DNA from 2 places in the Paenarthrobacter sp. genome. Region 2 is predicted to be linked to the other one. Evidence: predicted binding sites of a transcription regulator. Region 2 holds the regulator's gene; the other holds the start of a gene.
The links. Region 2 encodes HrcA, which represses chaperone genes, less so after heat shock. Its sites were predicted from a motif close to TTNGCACTCGNNNNNNNCGAGTGCNAA; they were not measured.

Region 1: the regulator HrcA is predicted to act here: its motif matches at 2,799-2,825, upstream of RIF72_RS01735 (FmdB family zinc ribbon protein).

What each region holds. Positions count from the first base shown of each region.
Region 1 is NZ_JAPSHI010000001.1:371,993-376,404, forward strand. It holds gene RIF72_RS01715 (hypothetical protein) at 1-313, opposite strand, end outside; gene RIF72_RS01720 (GNAT family protein) at 459-1,070, opposite strand; gene galU (UTP--glucose-1-phosphate uridylyltransferase GalU) at 1,082-2,014, opposite strand; gene RIF72_RS01730 (5-formyltetrahydrofolate cyclo-ligase) at 2,116-2,730, shown strand; gene RIF72_RS01735 (FmdB family zinc ribbon protein) at 2,886-3,155, shown strand; gene RIF72_RS01740 (RcpC/CpaB family pilus assembly protein) at 3,221-4,027, shown strand; gene RIF72_RS01745 (DUF4011 domain-containing protein) at 4,054-4,412, opposite strand, start outside.
Region 2 is NZ_JAPSHI010000028.1:35,565-39,976, reverse strand. It holds gene RIF72_RS16930 (DUF4870 domain-containing protein) at 1-382, opposite strand, end outside; gene RIF72_RS16925 (DUF3097 family protein) at 506-1,357, opposite strand; gene hrcA (heat-inducible transcriptional repressor HrcA) at 1,550-2,557, shown strand; gene dnaJ (molecular chaperone DnaJ) at 2,610-3,737, shown strand; gene RIF72_RS16910 (16S rRNA (uracil(1498)-N(3))-methyltransferase) at 3,740-4,412, shown strand, end outside.

The sequences.
Region 1 (4,412 bases), on a different contig from region 2:
CTGTCACCAATAGGGCAAGGCCTGCCAATGCCAGCGTTAGCCGGGCATAGCGAATGGTGAACGGAATGGTGGGTACTTTCCCGAGGTAGGGCTCGGGCGCGTGGGATTCCTGGGGCGACGCCGGTGCTTTGCTGTGCATGGTCTCCATCGGTTTCTCCTGCTGAGGTGCCAAAGTCAGTACCACCCCTGCCTGCGTTTCGTCTGGTTCGTCATCAATAGCCTCTGCTGGAACACCGGCCGTTTGGACTTGCTGCCGCCTGTTCCTGAGAACGTACGGCGCCACCCAGACCATCCACAGCGCGACAGTGACCACAAGTATCACTGAGCTGCTGAGAGGGAAGTCCACATTCAAAACGGTAGAAGCAAATCGACGGGTGCGGCGGCATTGCGGCCGGTGTGTCGTCGGCGAGTCCGCAAATGATTGGAGATACGGGCAAAAAGGCCGATGACCTGCCCATTTATCCCCTGAGCCACCGTCGCAGAAGTCCCTCTGGAACTTCCTCGGAGGTCAGCGCAAAAGAGCGGTGATCAGCCCATTCGCCGTTGATGTGCAGGTAGCGCTCCCTATAGCCCTCGTCTCGGAATCCAAGCTTCTCCACTACCCTCAGACTCGCTGCGTTCTCGGGCCGGATGTTGATTTCCATACGGTGCAGTCCCAGCACCTTGAAACAGTGGTCGGTGGCCATTGCAACCGCCGTTGGAGCAATGCCGTGCCCTGCACGGTCCTTATCAACCCAATATCCGAGGGTTGCCATCATGGCTGAGCCCCAAACGATGGATGAAACCGTCAGTTGTCCGACGATTCTCGGCTCACGAAAGCCGTCTGCCCGCTCAACAATGAGGAACGGCAGAGCGGTGGACTGACGGGCTTGTTCATTCAAGGAAGCCACCATTTGGCGGTAGCTGGGGAGGCGCCCACCCGGTGCCGGGTTGGACGCCTCCCACGGCGCGAGCCACTCGCTGTTCCGCGAACGAACTTCGGACCATTCCCGCTTGTCGCGGTAACGGATAGGCCGAAGCAGCATGTCTCCGCTTTCCAGCGTCACCGGCCAGATCGCAGAGCCGTACATCATGAGTTTGTTTATTTGGGAAGAGCGGCTGTGAAGTTGGGCAGCCACTCGCGAAGCTCGGGACCCAGGTCTTCACGTTCGCAGGCAAGCTCGATGCAGGCCTTAAGGTAGCTGAGCTTGTCACCGGTGTCGTAGCGACGGCCGCGGAAGACAACACCATAGACGCCATAGCCTTCGCCCTCGCCAGCTGCCAGCACCTCGAGGGCGTCTGTCAGCTGGATCTCTCCACCGCGTCCGGGCGCAGTCTTCTCCAGGACATCAAATACAGCCGGGTGGAGGACGTAGCGCCCGATCACGGCAAGGTTGGACGGCGCCTCTTCCGGCGAAGGCTTTTCGACGAGCTGCTTGATGCGCACGTAGCCGTCCTCGCCGTTGTCCTCAACATCAGCGCAACCATAAGCGCTGATCTTGGAAGGCTCCACCTCAATGAGGGCAACCACGGAACCGCCGGTCTTCTGCTGAACCGCGATCATTTCGCTCAGCAGGTCCTCTCGGGCATCGATCAAATCATCGCCCAGCAGCACGGCAAAGGGCTCGTAGCCAACATGCTGCTTTGCACGAAGGACTGCGTGGCCGAGGCCGTTCGGGTCGCCTTGGCGGACATAGTGGATGTCGCCGAGGTTCGTGGCGGATTGAATGGCCTCAAGCTTGGCGGTGTCGCCCTTTTCAGCCAAAGTGGCTTCCAGAGCCGGTACACGGTCAAAATGGTCTTCCAGTGCGCGCTTGCTGCGCCCCGTGATCATCAGGACGTCGTGCAGGCCCACCTTGACCGCTTCTTCGACGACATACTGGATGGCGGGCTTGTCCACCACGGGCAGCATTTCCTTCGGCATCGCCTTGGTGGCGGGAAGGAACCGGGTGCCAAGGCCCGCTGCGGGGATGACGGCCTTACGGACAGCGTTGTTTTCTAGAGTCACCGGACTAATGTAACGGAAGGAACACATCAACGGCTAAACCCCTCGCCGCGCCGGGACGCACATTTCGTCTTGGGAACGGATAGCCCCCTGCTCCCAAGCGAGCAGGAAGAACCTCAGATCGGACACAGATGGCATCCAAGGAAGACATCCGCAGCAGTCGGCGGCTGCACAGGCGGACCCTCACCCCGGAGCAGATAGCAACTGCGGGCGAGTCCCTTGCGCGGCACGGGACAGCCTGGGCAGCGGAGGCCTCCCTTGGCGGCGCCGCAACCTTCGCTGTGTACCTCGGCGTGGCCTTCGAGCCGCCCACCCTCCCCCTCATCCACTCCCTGCACCAAGCCGGGCATCAAGTGCTGTTGCCTGTTTGCGAACCTGGCCGGCTATTGAGTTGGGTGTACTGGACACCTGCCACGGCCTTTGTAAGGTCCGCTTATGCGCCTATAGACGAACCGGAGGGTGAACGCTTGGAAAGCAATGTGATTGCCAAAGCTGCCGGGATCTTCATGCCCGCAACAGCGGTGGATCGGGACGGAAACCGCATTGGCCAGGGCGGCGGCTACTACGACAGACTTCTCCAAGGCCTCGATGCTGCCGGCCAGCGGCCGCCCACCATCGCGGTGGTGTACGACGACGACTTGTTGCCGTCAGGCTCCATTCCCGCCGAGGCGTTTGATCGCCCGGTGCGACAGGTCCTGACCCCGTTGGGTGTGGTCCAACTCCAGGACGGACCAGAGCCCGACTGACCGCCCCCGGCCCGGCAAGTGAGGTCCGGCACATCCGCTGGTACACCCCACAGCGACCGATGATAGAATTGGCACTCAGGCCCTGCGACTGCTAAGGCGGAATTTCTCCGCCGGTGGTGTACAGGACCTGAACTTTGTCCTGAAGGAGGAACTCAGTGCCCACATACGCATACGCCTGCAAAGACTGCGACCATGCCTTTGACATCGTCCAGTCCTTTTCTGACAGCTCCTTGACGGAGTGCCCCGAGTGCAAGGGCGCGCTACGGAAGAAGTTCAACAGCGTCGGCGTCGTCTTCAAGGGCTCCGGGTTCTACCGGACTGATTCCCGCGATGCCAAGGGCAGCACTGTTTCGGCCGCACCAGCTGCACCAGCCGCCCAGGCTGCCCCTGCAGCAGCACCGGCAACCGCAGCTGCAGCCAGCTAGAAGGTTTTCCACATAGGGCACAGGACCGCTGTTGGCGGGCCGGGGAAACTGGCTAGCGTGGCGGGATGCCACATACATCCCGCAGAGCCCTCCTTACCCGCGCCGAGCGCTCAGCAGCAGCTGCCGGTGATTGGCCGCCACTGAATCGCTCCCCTGCCCGGCCATCCCGTTCCTTGGCCGGAAACGCATCACGGTCCAGCCGACATCGTCCGAGAGATCATGGTCACCGGTGGCAGCGGGTCGGATTTGGCTCTTGGATTTCACGCAACCGCCGGTTGGCCGTTGCGCTCTTGCTGTGCGTTGCTGCCGGCATTGCAGTCCAGCAACTTACTCCTGCTTCGGAGCAGCGCGTTAGCCTCGTGGTAGCGGCGCGGGATCTCCCCACGGGCAGCAGCCTCACAGAATCTGATTTCACAAGCGTTGGAGTGCCATCCGATCTCGCAATTACCGGATCGGTGGATAGTGTCGGCCCCCTCGTTGGCCGTCAACTTGCCTCGCCCCTCCGCAGAGGACAGATACCTACAGAGGCCAGCCTGCTGGGTCCGGGACTCCTGACGGGCGCACCCGTGGGCTCTGCAGCGGTCCCCCTCCGGATGGCTGATCCCTCCTCCATCCAGCTCCTCTCGCCCGGCCAGCTGGTAACAGTGGTCCTCACGGCGGCGGGCTCCTATGACGAGGCCCGGCAGAGCCAGGTTCTTGCGGGCCCGGTGCCCGTTCTCTGGACATCGGCCCAGGGCGGCAAGCCCGGTGAATGGCTAGGAACGGGTGACACCGATGGCCTGGTGGTGGTGGCAGCCGATCCCCAACAAGCAGAAAAGCTTGCCGGCGCATCAACGCAAGGCAAGCTCTTCTTTGTTTTGGTTAGCCCTTAGTGCCCAGGTCTGCTGGCGTGTGGGGCTCAGCCCCAGTGCGGGGGCTTCTGTTCCTTCAGCCACTGCTCATGGTCATAGCCGGAGTCATCGCCCCATCGCCGGGGATCATCTTCTGCAGCCTTCGTAGGAAGAATTCCGCGGGAGGCTGTCTTAGCTGCCGCAGCCTTGGTATCCGCTTCTTCTTCATTGGCATTGGTGACCGGCTCGCCGGAGTCCTGCGTGGCGCGGTCTTCTGTGCCTTTTTCCTGATCCATCAGTGGTGCTTCTTTCCCATTCTCCGCATAGCCGTCGGCCTCGGCAGCGCCATGCTCCTCACGGACCGTGGCCTGACCTTCGTCGACTGCATAGCCGACGGCAACCGGGGCCGCCGTTGGCTGCTCCTTGC
Region 2 (4,412 bases):
GGTGAGGTTGCCCGTGGTTTACCCGGATTCCGGCCGAGACTGAGAAGCACGTCAGGGCCACCCAAATGGCTGTGGCAATCACGGCGAAGATGTTGCCCACAACCGGCAGCAGCACCAGAATGTTGGCCAGCACTGCGGCGATGGTGGGAGGCAACGTGAAGTTCAGCGCCTCTTTGGATTCCTGCGCGGTGAACGGCCCGCGATCCCGGAAAATCAAGTAGATCAGAAGGGATGGCAGGCATCCCAGGATGCCGCCAAAGTGGGCCAGCGTAGCCCACTGCCTGTCTTCGCTGGCCGTTAACGGGAGTGCGTTGGCAGGCGCGCCATGGTACTGGGGCCGGCCTGCGGCGCTACCCGGTTCTTCAGGAGCGTTATCTGCCACGGTGTCTTCCCTTTGCTTTAAAAGATGCTGCGGTATTGCTGTCCCAGAATACCGGCCCCAACGTAGTTCCCGGGACCAACGCCCCGTTGACACGGTAGTTGCTGTTCCTTCATGGACGTCGCCTCAAGGAACTGTCAGGAAGTCGATGACTTCTTCGACACGGCCCAGGAGTGAGGCTTCAAGGTCGGCATAAGTTCGAACCGCTCCGAGGAGCCGCTGCCAGCCCAAGCCTATGTCCTCTGCGGTATCGTGGGGCCAGCCGAAGGCTGTGAGGATTCCTGTCTTCCAATCGATCCCTCGTGGAACGGCAGGCCAAGCCTCTATGCCCAGGACCTTTGGCCGGATGGCCTGCCAGACGTCCACATAGGGGTGGCCGACAATCAAAACGTTTCCTGCCGCTCCGGGCACCGTCATTGCATCGGCGGCGATGCGCGACTCTTTGGACCCGGGGACAAGGTGGTCCACCAGGATGCCAAGGCGGCGGCCCGGGCCAGGATTGAAGGCAGCGATGGCTGACTTCAGGTCGTCAACGCCATGCAAAGGCTCCACGACGATGCCCTCCACACGGAGATCGTCACCCCAGACCTTCTCGACGAGCTCGGCGTCGTGCTTTCCTTCCACCCAAATGCGGCTGGCCTTTGCCACCTGGGCACGTTGGCCTTGTACCCTCACGGATCCGGACGCTGTCCGGCTGGAAGGAGCGGCAGAGGCGGCAGGACGGGCGGCAGGGGGCATTAGCCGGATGGCCTGCCCCTCCAGAAGGAACCCGAATCCCAACTGGAATGACTTGATCTTTCCACGCCTGTCTTCAAGGGAGACAACGTGCATTCCGCCTGATTTCTCAACACGAGTGACTTCGCCCACCCAGCCCGACTGCACGTCTTCGAGGACCATTCCCCGCTGTACGGCCACTTCCGGCAGCTGGTTTTTGCTGGGAGCGGACAGATCCTGCGGGCCCCAATTGTCGAAAGCCAAGGGATTCCTACCTTTTGTGCGGGTTTATGGCGCGGGCCGAAGCCGGCCACGGGAGGTTTCAATGCTAGCAACGGGGTGGCTCATACTAGACTTGTTAGCACTTGGGCATGTTGAGTGCTAAGTGTGGTGGTCCGGTTGAGATCCCGCGTTGACCGGTCGCAGGGACCAAGGTAGTCGTCAGGAGGTGGAGCAATGAGTGAGCCGCGCAAGCTTGAGGTGCTGCGTGCCATCGTTGAGGATTACGTGCATTCCAGGGAACCTGTTGGATCGAAGGCCCTCGTGGAGCGTCACCATCTTGGCGTCTCCAGTGCCACCATCAGGAACGACATGGCTGTCCTGGAAGAGGAAGGCCTGATTGCAGCGCCCCACACCAGCGCGGGCCGAATCCCAACGGACAAGGGCTACCGCCTTTTCGTTGACCGCATTTCCCAAGTCAAACCGCTTTCGGCTGCCGAACGCAGGGCGATCCACTCGTTGCTTGAAGGCCCGGATGATGTTGATGACATCCTGGAGCGAACTGTAAGGCTCCTGTCGCAGCTGACCAACCAAGTGGCCGTCGTGCAGTATCCGCATTCCAACCGTGCTCTGGTCCGGCACGTGGAATTCGTCTTGTTGGCCCCAAAACAGGTGCTTGTGGTCCTCATTGCGGATACGGGCAGCGTTGGGCAGAAGGTCATCGACGCCGGCTCTGACGTGAGTAACGAGGCGCTGATGCTCCTGAGGTCGCGCTTCCTCGGCAGCATCGCCGCCACCCAGCTGGCTCTTTTGCCCCAAGTGCTTCCTTCGGTAGTCGCCTTGTGTCCGCCGGAGCTCCGCAGCGTGGCGCAGACGCTGGCTCAGGGGTTGCAATCACTCAGCGACACCAGCCGTGAAGAGCGCATCCTGATGGCAGGAACCGCCAACCTGGCCCGCTCCAATGTGGACTTCCCGTTGAGCATCGGTCCTGTGCTGGAGGCTCTCGAGGAACAAGTTGTCATGCTCCGGTTGTTGTCTGACATGGGGGATGATCCCCGCGGCGTCACCGTGAGCATTGGACGTGAGAATCCGTACGACGGACTGGCTGAGGCGTCCGTCGTAGCTACGGGCTACGGCTCCGGCGCGAAAGTGGGGATTCTCGGTCCGACACGCATGGACTATCCCACCACCATGGCAGCCGTACGCGCCGTGGCCCGTTACCTTTCCCGCATTCTCGGCGGTTGAACAAGCCGGTCCGAGGAAAAATCCGCAGTACAACAAGGAAGAGATACCGACTTTGAGCAGCCACTATGACGTTTTGGGAGTCTCGCCGGAAGCCACCGGGGAAGAGATCAAAAAGGCGTACCGCAAGTTGGCGCGGAAACTGCACCCCGACGTAAACCCCGGTGAAGATGTCGCGGAACAGTTCAAGGCCGTGACCCACGCTTACGAAGTGTTGTCAGACCCCCAGAAGCGCCGGGTCTACGATGCCACTGGCAATGAGAACGGCACCGACAACGGTTTCGGTGGCGGCTACTCCGGTCAGGGTTTCGCGTTCCAGGACATCTTCGACACCTTCTTTGGTGGCGGCGGCGGCCACGGTGGTCCCGCCTCGCGTGTCCGTCGCGGCCAGGACGCACTCATCAGCGTCCGCATCGACCTCAAGGACGCGGTGTTCGGCGTAAACAAGAAGCTTGAAGTGGACACTGCTGTGGTTTGCCCCACCTGTGACGGCAGCTGCTGCCGCCCGGGCACCCACCCGGAACGCTGTGACATTTGCGGTGGCAGTGGCCAGGTACAGCGGGCCGTCCGATCCATTCTTGGTCAGGTCATGACCACTGCACCTTGTGGTTCCTGCGAGGGCTTTGGCACGGTCATTAAGGACCCTTGCAACGAGTGCAATGGACAGGGCCGAATCCGTAGCCGCCGTTCCCTCACCATCAAAGTACCGGCAGGCGTCGCAACCGGTACTCGCATCCAGTTGTCCGGGCAGGGCGAAGCAGGTCCCGCAGGTGGTCCCGCCGGTGATCTCTACGTCGAAATCCGGGTCAACAACGATTCCATGTTCATGCGTGAAGGCGATGACCTTCATGCCACGCTCAGCGTTCCCATGACGGCGGCGGCACTTGGTACAGAGCTGCAGCTGGACACCTTCGACGGCGCGCAGGATATCGACGTGAAGGCTGGCACGCAGTCGGGCGAGGTCATTACCCTCCGCGGCCTGGGCGTCACGCACCTCCGTGGTTACGGACGAGGCGACCTCAAGGTGCACCTGCACGTGGAGACGCCAGGCAAGCTCGACCCTGCCCAGGAAGAACTCTTGCAGCAACTCGCCAAGCTGCGCGGTGAGCAGTTCACCGAAGGAAAGCTTGTGGCAAGCGGCGGCATGTTCGCGAAGCTGCGGGACAAGCTGGGTAACCTGTAGCGGTGAGCAATCCCGTTTTCTTTACAACGGCGGGTAGCCTCGACCAGGTGATTCCGGGCTCCACTTTCGTGCTGGATGGTCCTGAGGCCCGTCATGCTGTCACGGTCAAGCGCCTGGCTGTGGGTGAGCCGGTGGACCTGGCGGATGGATCGGGCGTGCGGCTGATAGGCACCGTAGTCGACGCCGGATCAAGCAGCTTGACCGTTAAGGCATCCGAGGTGGTCCACGAGGAGCAGCCCGAAATCCGGTTGGTGCTGGTTCAGGCCCTTGCTAAAGGCGACCGCGATGAACTTGCCATCGAGACGGCCACGGAACTAGGAATTGATGCCGTCATTCCTTGGCAGTCCGAACGAGCAATCGTGCGTTGGAAGGGCGAAAGGGCTGCTAAAGCCCACGCGAAGTGGCAGTCGGTGGTCACTGCAGCAGCCAAGCAGGCGCGGCGTGCCTGGATCCCTGAGGTGCGAAACATCGTGGACACCTCCGCACTGGCGAAGAGTGTTGCGACCGCTGACTTAGCCATCATCCTGCATGAAGACGCCAAGAACCCCCTGCGGACTGTCCTTGAAAAGTCGGATGCGTTGCCAAATGAGGCTTCAGGTACGCCGCGCGAGGTCCTTTTGATCGTTGGACCGGAGGGCGGAATCTCACCTCGTGAAGTTACACGTCTCAGCGATG